One region of the Intrasporangium mesophilum genome, then DNA from elsewhere that is predicted to be linked to it. Evidence: predicted binding sites of a transcription regulator. Region 1 holds the regulator's gene; each other region holds the start of a gene.
What was found. The regulator LexA, encoded in region 1, represses DNA repair genes until DNA is damaged. The targets are predictions, from matches to a motif close to TCGAACANNTGTTCGA.
Positions count from the first base shown of each region.

Region 2: a site for LexA is predicted at 2,664-2,679, ahead of ACYVLP_RS26290 (HNH endonuclease signature motif containing protein). Genes of this name have one in related genera too.
Region 3: a site for LexA is predicted at 1,695-1,710, ahead of ACYVLP_RS02345 (YbaK/EbsC family protein). Genes of this name have one in related genera too.

Region 1 is NZ_BAAGRF010000029.1:170,360-174,995, reverse strand. Features, by position in the region: gene ACYVLP_RS20695 (alkaline phosphatase family protein) at 1-279, shown strand, start outside; gene ACYVLP_RS20690 (hypothetical protein) at 276-677, shown strand; gene ACYVLP_RS20685 (Sir2 family NAD-dependent protein deacetylase) at 746-1,648, shown strand; gene ACYVLP_RS20680 (phosphotransferase) at 1,638-2,675, shown strand; gene lexA (transcriptional repressor LexA) at 2,687-3,394, opposite strand; gene ACYVLP_RS20670 (LysM peptidoglycan-binding domain-containing protein) at 3,642-4,064, shown strand; gene ACYVLP_RS20665 (hypothetical protein) at 4,452-4,636, shown strand, end outside.
Region 2 is NZ_BAAGRF010000058.1:212,958-217,593, reverse strand. Features, by position in the region: gene ACYVLP_RS26310 (zinc-dependent metalloprotease) at 1-87, opposite strand, end outside; gene ACYVLP_RS26305 (molybdenum cofactor biosynthesis protein MoaE) at 269-706, shown strand; gene ACYVLP_RS26300 (YlbL family protein) at 703-1,851, shown strand; gene ACYVLP_RS26295 (PPA1309 family protein) at 1,863-2,402, opposite strand; gene ACYVLP_RS26290 (HNH endonuclease signature motif containing protein) at 2,706-4,636, shown strand, end outside.
Region 3 is NZ_BAAGRF010000003.1:212,013-216,648, reverse strand. Features, by position in the region: gene ACYVLP_RS02360 (DNA polymerase III subunit alpha) at 1-512, opposite strand, end outside; gene ACYVLP_RS02355 (SAV_6107 family HEPN domain-containing protein) at 521-970, opposite strand; gene ACYVLP_RS02350 (DUF6504 family protein) at 1,014-1,556, opposite strand; gene ACYVLP_RS02345 (YbaK/EbsC family protein) at 1,794-2,330, shown strand; gene ACYVLP_RS02340 (DUF4126 domain-containing protein) at 2,645-3,421, shown strand; gene metF (methylenetetrahydrofolate reductase [NAD(P)H]) at 3,434-4,342, opposite strand; gene ACYVLP_RS02330 (polyprenyl synthetase family protein) at 4,447-4,636, shown strand, end outside.

The DNA.
Region 1 (4,636 bases):
GACCCCTCTGTGCTCGACCGGATCTCCTCCTGGGGCTGGGCGTCGGGGGTGCGGCCCGGGCCGGACGCTCCGGTCTGGCCGATGGACCGGTTCCGGGACCGGTTCCTCACAGCCTTCGGCTCCACCTCGGCCAACGCCATGGCGGCACCCGCCTCGAGCACACAACCGACACCGGTCACTGAACCGTCGAGCCCCGCGGCTCGTCTTCCTCGGCAGGTAGTCCAACGCCGTGACGTCACACGTCGTCGCGGTGCGACCCGGACGATGGGAACATCATGAGAAGCCTCCGATATCTCGGTGCAGCAGCACTGCTCGTGTCCGCAGCGGTGCACCTGTACCTGTGGTTCAACGGTGTGCGCAACCAGTCGGTGGGGCCGATGTTCCTCATCAACGTCGTGGCGGGCGTCGTGATCGCCGTCCTGCTCGTGCGGTGGACGCACTGGATCCCGGCGTTCCTCACCCTCGGGTTCGGCGTGGCGACCCTGGGCGCCTTCACCATCGCGGCGACCGTCGGGCTGCTCGGTGTGCACACGACGTGGCAGGGGTGGGACGTGTTCACCGCCGCGGCGGCGGAGGTCGTCTGCATCGTCGTCGGTGGTGTCCTGCTCGTCGGCGAGCTCGGCGGCGCCAGGGCGCCGGCGCAGGGGGCGCAGACGCGCGGACGCCACGCGGCCTGACCCGCTCGGCCGGGCTGTTGCAGTCCGAGGACCCCAGGGCCGCACGAGGCGCCACGTAGGCTGTCCGAGTGCGGTCGCTGAGTGTCAACCGGGTGCTCCCGGAGCCTGTCGACCTCGGGACGTTCGACGACCTCGTCGACCTCGTCTCGGGGGGCGGGGTCCTCGTCCTGTCCGGTGCGGGGCTCTCCACCGAGTCAGGGATCCCCGACTACCGCGGACCCGACGGCACGCGACGCGTCCAGCCGATGACTTTCGGGGAGTTCAAGGGGTCGAGCGAGGCGCGTCGTCGGTACTGGGCGCGCAGCTACATCGGGTGGCAGCGCTTCAAGGCGGCGGAGCCCAACGACGGTCATCGCGTCGTGACCGACCTTCAGCGGGCCGGCTACGTCGGTCCCGTCATCACCCAGAACGTCGACGGTCTGCACCAGGCCGCGGGTGCCCGGGACGTCGTCGAGCTGCACGGGTCGCTCGAGCGTGCGGTCTGTCTCATCTGCGGGGAGATCACGACCCGGCTGGGTCTGCACGAGCGGATGACCGAGGCCAACCCCGGCTTCATGGCACGCTTCTCCGAGGCCGCGGCACGCGTCGGGTCCCAATGGGGCGAGCAGGTGCGCCCCGACGGCGACATCGTGCTCGCCGACGAGCTGGTCGACTCCTTCCACACACCCCGATGCCTGGTCTGCGGCAACGACACCGTCAAGCCGGACGTCGTCTTCTTCGGAGAGTCCGTGCCAAAGGCGTTGGTGGACAGGTGTTTTCGACTTGTCGACGACGCAGGTGCCGTGTTGGTGCTCGGTTCTTCGTTGTCGGTCATGAGCGGCTACCGCTTCGTCCGGCATGCCCATCAACGCGGCATACCGGTGGCGATCGTCACGCGGTCGGCCACCCGTGGCGACGCCCAGGCCACCACGAGAGTCCACGAGAGGCTCGGCCCCACGCTGCGCCGCCTCTGGAGTGCCCTTGAGCACTGACCCGCGGTGGTATGCCGCCCTGCCGGAGTCGGGCCCCGGCCCGTCCGAGCGCTGGACGTCCGCCGACTTCGCGGCCGAGCTGCAGGCGTGGGTGGGAGGCGCGCTGGGATCTCTCGGGCACGAGCTCGTCGGCCTCGAGCCGGTGCACCAGCGACCCTGGTCTACGGTGTGGCGCGCCCGGGCCGACGACGGCGGACTGTTCTGGGCCAAGCAGAACTGCGCACACCAGAGCTTCGAGGCGCACCTGCTCGTCGTGCTCGACCGCCTGGCCGGGGATCGGGTGGTCCCGGTGGCCGCGGCGGACATCGAGCGTGGCCTACACCTCGTGCCCGACCAAGGGCCGGTCTATGCCGAAATGGTGCCAGAGGACGACATCGACGCATGGTGCACGGTCGCCGTCGAGGCGATGCACCTGCAGCGCGAGCTCTTGGGGCGCGAGGCTGAGCTCGCCGCTGCCGGGCTCACGAGAATCCGCACGGCGGATGCTGCCGACTACGTGACCGCCCGGGCCGCGTCGCTCGCGGGCCTGCCAGCCGGTGACCCTCGACGGATGCCTGCGGACGAGGCCGCCACGGTGTGCGCACTCGATCCTGTGATCCGTGGCTGGGCGGCCCAGGTCGAGGCGCTCGACCTACCGGACACGTTGGTGCACAACGACCTTCACGAGCACAACGTCTTTGCGACAGACGGGCAGCTGCGCTTCTTCGACTTCGGAGACGCCGTGATCGCGAACCCGCTCTGGTCACTGCTCATCCCCCTGCGGGTGATGTCGAGCCGGCTGGAGGCCGGGGTGGATGACCCACGGTTGCGCCGGGTGGCGGACGCCGCAACGGAGGTGTGGGGTGACCTTCGGCCCGTCGGTGAGCTCCGGGCGGCCCTGCCGGCGGCCTTGCAGCTGGCGCGACTGGGTCGGGTCGAGGCGTGGCTTCGGGTCGTGGCGACGATGACGCCGTCCGAGCTGGCCGACTTCGGTGACTCGCCCAGCTGGTGGCTGGCATCGCTGCAGGAGGAACCGCCGCTGAGCTGACCGGTGACGGCTCAGACGCGGCGCAGGACGGCGGTGACCTTGCCGAGGATCGTCGCGTCGTCGCCGTCGATCGGCTCGAAAGCCTGGTTGTGGGGGAGCAGCCAGACGTGGCCGTCCTTGCGCTTGAACGTCTTGACCGTGGCCTCGTTGTCGAGCAGGGCCGCGACGATGTCGCCGTTGTCGGCTGTCTGCTGTCGTGACACCACGACCCAGTCGCCGTCGCAGATCGCGGCGTCGATCATCGAGTCTCCGACGACCTTGAGCAGGAAGAGCTCGCCCTCGCCGACAATCTGCTTCGGCAGCGGGAAGACGTCGTCGACGAGCTCCTCAGCAGTGATCGGCACTCCCGCGGCGATCCGACCCAGGACCGGGACGTATGCCGCCTGGGGACGCGAGTCGCCGCTGTCGGTCTCGAGGTCGTGGCGCTGCACGCTGAGGTCGATGTCGCCACGGCGCTGCGACGGGCGGGCGTCGGGCGAGACGACCTCGATCGCGCGCGGACGGTTGGGGTCGCGACGGACGTAGCCCTTCGTCACGAGGGCGTTGAGCTGGTGCGAGACGCTGGACGGGCTGGCCAGGCCGACCGCGTCACCGATCTCACGCATGCTCGGCGGGTATCCACGCCGGTCCACGGAGTTGCGGATGACCTCGAGCACACGCCGCTGGCGCACGGTCAGCCCGTCGCCCTTGTCGCGGTCGGGAAACTCGGTCACGCCCATGATGTCCCCTTCGTCGTGCTCGTCAGACCCCGATGTCCGGCTTGCGGTGAGCGCCGCTCGAGCGCTCGTGAGGGCCAGTGTCAGTGGTGACTGGTGTGGTTGGTGGTGTGAGAACAGCGTACGAGGTTCGAACACAGTTGCCAAACACCTGTTCGATGCGTGTCTCGACTTCGTCGAACAGACGTGCTACAACTCGTACAGACGTTCTATCGAACACCTGTTCGTTCGGCAGCAAGGGGAGGTCATCATGAGCGCCATCGTCGTCGAGGCAGCGCACCGGCAGCAGGCTCAGGGGGCCCTGTGCGACCCGCTCCCGTCCCCGCGCGGGCGTGGCCATCTCGTGCTCGTGCCCACCGGTCCGGATGCGCTCGGTCCGGCATCTAGGGCGCACTCACGTCTTCGTCTGACCCGGCGCGGGCGGCTCGTCATCGCGCTCCTCGTCGCCGCCGTTGTTGCCGTGCTCGGGGTGGCAGCGGCCGTCCAGCGCGCCGGCGCCGTCAGCGAGCCGCGGGTCATCACCGTGCAGCCGGGCCAGACCCTGTGGGGCATCGCCTCGCGGGAGCTGCCGGACCTGCCGGTCACCAGCGGCATCGTCGAGCTTCAGCTCGCCAACAGCCTGTCGACCTCGCAGATCCACATCGGTCAGCGGCTCGTCATCCCGACGCCCTGACGCCGCGCCGCCGGGCCCTCTTCTGGTGACAGGCCCGGCTCCATGGCAGCCGCGTTGGCTCCACCTTCAGCGGCTGGCGGTAGCGGCGCTTCGACCCCGCCGCTCTCGCCCGGACGCCGCACCCCAGATCGGGGTGCGGCGTTCTGCCATGCCTGGGCGGTGTTGAGTGAGCGCCGCGCCCCGCCTGTCACACGATGGGCCGGGCTGTTTGACGCGCGGGACGGAGCGCTCGCTCGACCCGGAACTGAGCAAGACGGCATTCCTCGCCGGCGATGGTGCGTCGCCCTGTGGACGGCCTCTTACGCCGTGCGCATCCCTGTGGATGACGCGATGCGACCGATCCCCTTGCCTCCATAGCCTGTTCGCTCCGACGAAGGGAGTGCAGGTATGCGGTATGCGGTGGACACCGACGCGCTGCAAGACAGCGCCGCTGCCCTTGACCTGGCGCTGCAGCGACTCGAACGGCTCGGCATCGTGCCAGTGATGGGCTCGGTCGCGACGGGTCTGCCCGGAGGCCGCGTGGCCGGCGCCGCGGCACGGCTCGCCTCGGTCTGGGAGTCGCGGGTGTCCGA
Region 2 (4,636 bases), on a different contig from region 1:
CTGCGACTCCTCGTCGGGACCGTCACCGGCCTCGTCGCGCTCGTCGTTGCGGCTGTCGTCGTCCCCGCGTCCGCGGTCGTCGGCCATCGCTGCTCATCCCCACTCGACAGAAGTTGCTGCTACACCCAAGACAACCACGGATCGCGCACGTTGGTTCCCCGGCAGAAGGACGGCGGTCACGCTGCTTCCGGTCGCGCATCCCCGCACGACTCGCGGCGCCGTTGCGGTGGGGGCCGGGCACACACGATCGCGGCTTACCATTGCGGGCGTGACGGTCACCCTTGCCGAGATCCGTGAAGCGCCTCTGTCGGTCGACGAGGTGCTCGCGAGCGTCTCAGACGCTCGAGCCGGAGGCACGTGCCTGTTCGTGGGGACGGTAAGGGACCACGACGGGCATGGTGGCCCCAACGACCGCAAGGGCGTCGTCCACCTCGACTACAGCGCGCATCCGCAGGCGGCGGACACGGCGCGATCGGTCGCCGAGAAGCTCGCCGCCGACGGCCGCGTAGTCCGGATCGCGGTGGTGCATCGCGTCGGCCACCTGACGGTCGGCGACATCGCCGTGGTCGTCGGAGTGAGCGCCGAGCACCGCGGCGAGGCCTTCGAGGTATGCCGCGAGCTCATCGACGAGTTCAAGGCGACGGTGCCGATCTGGAAGCACCAGCAGTTCGCCGACGGCGCCGACGAGTGGGTCGGGCTGCCGTGAAGACGATCAAGCGCGTGCCGGAGCAGCCGTCCGGCACGGACCTGCCCGTGTCCGACGAGGCCGGCCCACCGGCATACCGGGACAGCTCCGGGCGGCTCACCCGCGGCAACAAGGTCGTCCTCGGGGTGTTCTTCGGGCTCCTGGCGATCATCGTCGCGGGGTCGCTCATCCACCTGCCGTATGCCGTCATGAGCCCCGGCCCTACGCAGAACACCCTCGGTGTCTCCCAGGACGGCAAGCAGACGCCGATCATCTCGATCACCGGCCTGCCCACGTACCCGACCAACGGGGCGCTCAACTTCACGACGGTCAGGGTGGAGGGCGGTCCCGGGTACCCCGTCGACCTCTGGGACGTGCTGCAGGCCTGGATCGACCCCTCGCGCGACGTCCTCCCGGTCGACGACGTCTTCGATCCCGCTGTGACGCAGGAGCAGGTCGCGGAGGAGAACGCCATCCAGATGGAGGGCTCGCAGGAGGAGGCCACTGCGGTGGCGCTGCGAGGGATCGGCAAGGACGTCCCGACGCACATCGTCGTCGGCGGTCTCACCGACGCCTCGAAGGCCAAGGGTCTGCTCAAGCCCAAGGACAGGTTCGAGCAGGTGGGGGACACGCCCATCACCTCGGCCCAGAGCGTCCGCGACGCACTTCAGCAGGTCAAGCCGGGCGAGTCCGTGAAGATCCGCGTCAGCCGAGACGGCAAGGACGTCACCGTCGATGTGCCCACGATCGAAGGGCAGGGTGGACGCACCGCCCTCGGGGTGCTGCTCGGGATCGACCACGACTTCCCGGCGACCGTGAAGATCGACGCCGGATCCATCGGCGGACCGTCGGCCGGGCTGATGTTCTCGCTCGGGATCTACGACAAGCTCACCCCTGGCCCGCTCGCTGGGGACAAGGACATCGCTGGCACCGGCACGATCGACGACCAGGGGAACGTCGGCCCGATCGGTGGCATCAGGCAGAAGCTGGCCGGCGCCCGGGCTGGTGGCTCGTCCTACTTCCTCGCTCCCGCGGACAACTGCAACGAGGTGGTGGGCCACATCCCCGACGGGCTTGACGTCGTCAAGGTCTCGACCTTCGACGATGCCAGGACCGCGGTCGAGGCCATCGCCAAGGGCAACACGGGCTCGCTGCCGCACTGCTGAGGCGCCGGGCCTCAGGGCTCGAAGGTGGCCTGCAGCGCCTGGACGAGCCCTGGCGCGATGTCCTTGCCCGTGGCGACCGCGTCGTCGGAGTCGTGGTCGCGCTGGCGCAGCAGGCAGATCGACGAGCCGTCGCGCAGCACCGCGACGAGCAGGCGCACGTCCTTGCGGTCCGGGTGCGCCGCGAGGTGGTCCACGACGTCGCCCGGGCGGTCCGGAAGGTGCCGTTCGGCGTCGGGCGGCACGACCATCCGCTCGATGGCGAACGCGCACCCGTCGACCTCGTCGGGCCAGGCGATCCGTCCGAGCAGGGTCTCCAGCGAGCTCGTCGAGGGCAGGCCCTCCTGCTCGATCGCGGTGAGCGACCCCTCCGCGAGGTCCGCGGGGCCCATCTGGACGCGCAGGTGCGGCTCCCGCTCGAGCAGCTCGGCGGTCCGCACGAGTGCGAACAGCCGAGCGGGCTGGTCCCAGCCCGCCGCCGCCACATGGCGCTCGGTGTCGAGGGCGGCTATGGCGAGGGGGTCGATGACAGGCTCGGGTCTCACGCGTCCCATGCTGCCGTATGCCGTCCGACACTCGGGCGCACAGGGGTGCCAGGTCCCTGCCGGGTACCCCCTCCCGGTCGAGTGGGCGCCCCGTCCCACGCGCCCCATCCCGCCCCGCGCGCTCGCCGAGTCCTCTCTCTCCCAGTCGAGTGAGCGCCCCGCTCGCGCGGGCCCGGACCCGACACGGCCGCGGGTTGTCCACATCCCCCCGGGCCAGCGAAAACCATTGTGGATAAAGGCCGCTCAAGAACAGAGCCGCCCAGCCTATGGTCGAACGCGTGTTCTAATGGAGGGGACGAATGGAGGTTGCCGATGCCGCACCAGGTGCAAGACCCATCACCCGAGCCCGGGTTCGCCACCGGGCTGCGCGCAGCCCCGCGCGGCCGGCACCAGCCGGCCACCGTCGAGCAGGGCACGCACCGGCTGCTCGGGTCGCTGATGACCCAGCACGCCGACCAGCGCAGGCCCCACACGAGCACCCACACGCCCACCCACGCGGGCACTCACGCGAGCGCCCACGCCAGCCCAGCGGCGATACCTTCGACCCGGCCACACGCGGACGCCGAGGGCGACGCAGCCGGTGCCGCGGCCGGTGCCGACGCCGCGGGTGTAGCAGGTCTTGCGGATGCCGACGCAGCCGGTGACGCAGGTGCCGACGCGGGCGTGGACGGTGGCGGTGACCGTGAGGATGACGCTTTCGCGGCGGGGTTCGCGGCGGGGTTCGATCGTGATCTGGCGGTGTTCGAGGCCGGGGAGCGGCTCAAGGGCCAGATCGAGGACCACCAGCTGGACGCGCTGGCCCGGATGCACGCCGCCGCGCGGGCCGAGCTGGCCGCGCGGGCCGGGCAGGGCTGGGTCGGGCGGACCCCGTTCGCGGCGCGGGAGGCGGTCGTGATGGAGGTGTCCGCGGCGACCGGGCTCGGCGAGGGCGAGCTGGCCCTGCGGGTCGAGCTGGCCACCGGGCCCGCGGTGCGGGTCGGGTTCCTGCGCGAGCAGGTCCGCGCCGGGACGGCCACGCTGCGCCGCGCGGGTGCCGTGCTCGCCGAGACCACGACCCTGAGCGACGCCGGGGTGGACCGGGTCGCCCGGGCCGCGCTGGCCCCGACCCGGGACGGGGCCGGGCTGAGCGAGCGGCTGTTCCGGTCCCGGCTGCGCCGCGCCGTCATCGCCGCCGACACCGATCCCGAGCACGCCGCCGACGCCGTGGCGCGGCGCCGGGCGGCCCGGGACCGGGTCGGGGTGTTCGGGCAGGTCTTCAACGACGGCACCGGGAGCCTGACCGTGGTCAACGACGCGCCCAAGATCGCGGCCGCGCTGGACCGGGCCGACGCCGCAGCCCGTGCCGCCTGGGCCCGCGGCGACCGGCGCACCCTCGATCAGCTGCGGGCCGACTTCCTGACCGGCGCCGCCACCCACGCCTGGCCCGGCGGAGACGCCCGCAACGATGCCGCCGGCGACGGGACCGGCGACGACGCTAGCGACAAGACCGGCGCCGATGCGGTCGGCGATGCGGCCAGGGATGCGGTCGGGGATGCGGTCGGGGATCCGGGGTTCGGATTCGCGCCCTCGCCGGCCGGGCGGGTGTTCATCGTGGTGCCGTGGTCCACCGCGGCCGGGCTCGACGACGCCCCGTGCGAGCTGCCCGGGCACGGATGGGTCAGTGCCGAGGACGCCCGCGCCCTCATCACCGCCGACGGCTCGATCTGGCAGACCCTGCTGGCCGACCTGCCCACCGGGCGGGCCCTGGCCCTGACCGCCAAGGGGTACCGGCCCACCCGCGCCATCATCGAGCACGTCCGGGCCGTCGACGGCATCTGCCGCGGCCCGGGCTGCCAGATCCCGGCCCGGCAGTGCGACCTGGACCACGACCGGCCCTGGCCCCAGGGGCCCACCAGCACCGACAACCTCACCGCCAAACACCGCGCCCACCACCGGGTCCGCACCACCGGCTGGTGGACCGCCCACCGCGACCCCGACACCCTCGGCACCCCCGACACCACGGAGTGCCAGAACAACCACAACAACCAGCACGAGCAGCACGAGCAGCACGCGCAGGAGGACGAGGGCGCCGTGGGCGCCGTGCTGAGGTGGCGCACCGCCGCCGGCCGCACCTACCTCACCCACCCCAAGGACTGGCTCGACGGCCACCGACCCACCGAACCCCACACCGATCCCGAACCCGACCACAGCATCCCGCCCGACCCGTCACCCGGCCAGTCACCAGGCCAGTCACCAGGCCAGTC
Region 3 (4,636 bases), on a different contig from region 1:
ACGAGCCGGCAGAGGGCAGCCCATCCCTCCCCCGGGGACAGGCCGGTGCCGGCGCTCCCTCGCGCGAGCACCGTGACCCGGGGCAGCCGCGGGTCGACGAGGGCACCGCCCCGCACCGGGGTCCGGACCGCCTTTGCCCGGCGCTCCGGCGCATCTGCGCCGAGCGCGAGGTCGACGCCCAGGATCGGGGCGACCCCGTGGTCCATGCACGACCGGACGAACTTCACTGCGCCATAGAGTCCGTCGCGGTCCGTCAGCGCAAGGGCGGGCTGACCCCACGAGGCGGCCCGCTCGACGAGCTCATGCGGCTTGGCCGTGCCGTAGCGCATCGAGTAGCCCGACGCGACGTGCAGGTGCACGAAGGTCTCGATCGGCGCACGGTGCGCTGTGCCGGTGCTGCGGCCGGTCGCGTCCGTCGCACTGCTGGTCGCGCCGGCCGCGCCGATCGTGCTGGTGGCGTCCGTCGTGCTGGTCGTACCGGTTGTCGTCGCTGTGCTGGTGGTGCTCGTCATGCCACTGGTCACGCTCCGCTCGCCCGGCTCCTCGACACGGGGGTGATCGACTGTGGCAGCGGGATGGTCAGTGGCACCCCGAGGAGGTCCTGGACGATCTCGAGGAACATCTCGGCCTGGCGCAGCAGGTCGTCGGCCTCCCGGACCGAGATGTGGCCGCCACGGTCGATGACCGAGCGGTGGGCCGAGCAGGCCGCGAAGAATGCTGCCCACTCCCCCAGCTCAGGTGCGACCCCGGGCAGCACCTGCCAGACACTGCGTGGTCGCGACCGCGGCGTCGGCGCAGTGCGGGCTGCGACGACCGCGGCCGCGGCCCGCAGCGCACCGAGATGCGCGTCGCGGTACCGCTCGGACGCGTCGGAGGTGCGGCACGCGGCCTCGAGGGTCGTGCGGGCTCGCTCGAGCAGGTCGAGCACGGCGACCGAGATCGGCGGTCTGCGTAGCGGGGCGGTGGTCACGATCGGCTCCTTTCTCGTCACGGATGGCTCGTCAGTCACGCGGTCAGTCGGCGATGCGGACGAGCGACCACCGGTCGCTCGGGTCGTGGCCAGCCGCCTCGTCATGGGCCAGGTCGTAGACGCCGGGTGCGAACGACCACCCGGGGCTCGCCTCGACCCGCCAGATGTGCTGCTCGCTCGCGGCCGCGGCGAGCGTCTGGCCCGGGCGTACGTGCTCCTCCTCGGCCTCGAGGGCATCGCGCCACCAGGCCCGCCGCTCCCGCCAGTGGGCGAGCACGTCGCGGACGACATAGAGGCGGCCGCGCCAGATGAACGCGGCGGGGACCGCGCCCGAGTGCAGCTTCACCGGCACCTCGCTCGGCACGTCCGGGGTGCCGGCCGGGGCGGTGGGTGCCTCATCGGGCACCTCCCCCTGCACCCCGACCGGCACGCTCTCGAGCCGTCTGACCGGCACGTTCCGCTGCACTCCCACCGGCACCTCGGCCGGCACTGCGACCTGCACCTCGGCAGGCACTGCGACCTGCACCTCGGCCGGCACTGCGACCTGGACCTTGACCCTCACGGGATCGCTGAACCTGCGCACCACGACACGTCTCCCTCGGACACGTCGAGGCCGGACATCACGACCCAGGCCGCTCGCGCCCCACACGAGCAACCCGACACCAACCGACGACTGAGCTGACTGAAATACTGGTTGGACAGATCTCTGACTCGAACATCTGTTTCGAACATGTGTTCGATATGCACAGCGTAGCCCCCGGCGCCGACACCGTGTCAAGCGAGTCCGACGAGTCGGCTGAACGCCGACGCTACGGTGTCGCTCATGGTCCAGATCGACGCCCCGACGCCGCAGAACCCGTCCGCCGTGCTCGACCATCCGTCGGTCCGACGGGTCCGCACCGCCTTGACGGATGCCGGCGTCACGGGCGAGGTCGTGGTCCTCGACGGCGCAGCTCGGACGGCGGCCCAGGCAGCCGAGGCACTCGGCACCTCGGTGTCGGCGATCGCGAACTCCCTCGTGTTCCTGGCGACCCGCTCCGACGGGTCGCGGATCCCCCTGCTCGTGCTCACATCCGGAGGCCATCGCGTCGACACCGGCCACCTCGCGGCCGAGCAGGGCTTCACGTCGGTTGGCAGAGCGGACCCTGAGTTCGTCAGAGCCACAACGGGATTCGCGATCGGAGGCGTCGCGCCTGTCGCCCATACGACCCCGGTGACGACGCTGGTCGACGCTGCACTCGCCCAGCAGGCTGTCGTGTGGGCGGCCGCTGGTCACCCGCACACCGTGTTTCCGACGTCACATGACGAGCTCGTCCGGATCACCGGCGGACGCTCGGTCTCGGTCCGCCCGCCGGGCTGACCCGCCCTCCCACACGCCACATCGCCGCCCATCCAAGCCTGCGCTCACACGGGTCAGGGCACCCGCATGTCGGGTCGGCGGACCCCGGCCATCGCCCACGTGAGTAGGAGTGCTCAGGCGTCACACCCGCACCACCCGGCAGAGTCTGTCGTGCGGGCCCGGTCCGCGAACGGAGGGTTGCAGGGGTGCCGTCCGCTCGCGGATCGGGCCCCATGCGTGTCGTCTCTCGTGTCACCTCGTTGCACGCAGGCCGGGAATAGGGCACCGTCCCAGATGTTGGAACCGTGTTCTCGCCACCGCACGCAAGGAGCGACATGGGCACCGAGCTCATCCCCATGGCCTTCACCACCGGGTGGGGCAGCGGCATCAACGCGTACCTCGTTGTGCTCGTGCTTGGCCTTGCCGACAAGGCGTTCCACCTCAGCCAGATCCCGGATGCCCTGGCCCGCACCGACGTGCTCGTCATCGCCGGGATCCTCTTCGTCGTCGAGCTCGTCGCCGACAAGGTCCCGTACGTCGACTCGGTATGGGACACCATCCACACCGTGATCCGACCGGCCGTGGGCGCGACCATCGGCTACCTCATCGGCCATGACACCGCGAGCCTCGACGCCGCGATCGGTGCGGCCACGGGCGGCGTCACCGCCCTCATCTCGCACGGCATCAAGGCCGGCCTGCGCGGTGTCATCAACACCTCACCCGAACCGGCGAGCAACATCGTCGTCAGCACCTCCGAGGACGTGACTGTCACCGGGGTCACCGCGCTGGCCATCGCCCACCCCTGGGCCGCGGCAACGATCGCCCTGGTCCTGCTCGCCCTGGGCGCCTGGATCGTCTACAAGCTGGCCGGACGCATCCGTCGCCTCAAGCGACGCTACGACGCCTGGGGTGAACGCGTCGGCATCTCGCAGCCGCCTGCCCCGCGCACCGCCCCGCGAGCGGGCTCACCGCCAGGCTCCCCAGCAGGCTCCCCAGCTGGCTCACCGCCGACCCAGCCGATCCCGCCGCGGAAACCGTCGCAGCAGGTCGGCCCTCCGACCCCGTCGGCCGCCTCCGCCGACCCCGACACCGCCGGCGAGGAGCCGCGGTAGGGCGCTCTCGGCTCAGAGGCTGCCGAACACCTCGAGTGTCGCCGACGAACGGTTCATCGTGATGAAGTGGATGCCGGGCGCACCTTCGTCGAGCAGGCGACGCGACGACTCGGTGGCGATCGCCAGGCCCTCGGCACGCACGCCTTCGGCGTCGTCACCGTGGCGGTCGAGCCGCTCGGTGATGGCTCGCGGCATCGGCTGCCCTGCCAGCTGGGCCATCCGGATGACCTGGCGGGCGTTGGTGATCGGCATGATCGCGGGCACGACGGGCAGTCGGGAGCCGCGTCGGGCGAGCTCGTCGCGGAGCCGGAGGTAGTTGTCGACGTCGAACACCATCTGCGTGATGGCGAACTCCGCTCCCGCGCGCTCCTTGCGGATCAGCGTCTCGGCGTCCTCGTCGACGGAGCGTGACTCCGGGTGACCGTCAGGGAAGGCCGCGACGCCCACCGTGAAGTCGCCGAGAGCCTTGACGAGGCTGACGAGCTCGTCGGCGTGGTCGAAACCTTCGGGGTGGGCCACCCACGGCTGACCCAGACCGCCCTGAGGGTCGCCCCGCAGCGCGAGGATGTTGCGCACGCCGGCCGAGGCGTACGACCCGACGATGCCGCGGATCTCGGAGATCGAGTGCCCGACGCACGTGAGGTGCGCCATCGGAGTCAGCGACGTCTCCTCGAGCACGCGCTGGGTGAGTCGCACCGTGCGGTCGCGGGTGCTTCCGCCGGCGCCGTAGGTGATCGACACGAAGCTCGGCGACACCTTCTCGAGCCTGCGGATCGCCTCCCAGAGCTGCCCGACGGCGGCTTCGTCGCGCGGCGGGAAGAACTCGAAGCTGAACGTGGGGGTGTCAGCAGCGATCATCGCCGGAATCGACCGGGTGAACCGCTCCGCCCGAGCCATCGAGGATGCCGTGCCGTGTGCCATGCCGCACACGATAGGCCGCTCGTGTCCGCGTCGTGCGGGCTGTTCACGGGCCGACCACCGCTCCGCGTAGGCTGACCACGATTCCCGACTCGATGGAGGACGCCGTGCAGACCCCCACCGAACTCGACGTGCTCCGCCGTCGGGTCCAGCAGGCGATCGATGCCCAGATCGCCGGGGCCACGGAGTCGTTGGCTGTCATCGGCGACGAGACCGCTCCGCTCGTCGCGGCCGTGTCGGGCCTGCTGACCGGGGGTAAGGGCCTGCGCGCCCGCTTCCTCTACTGGGGCTACCGCG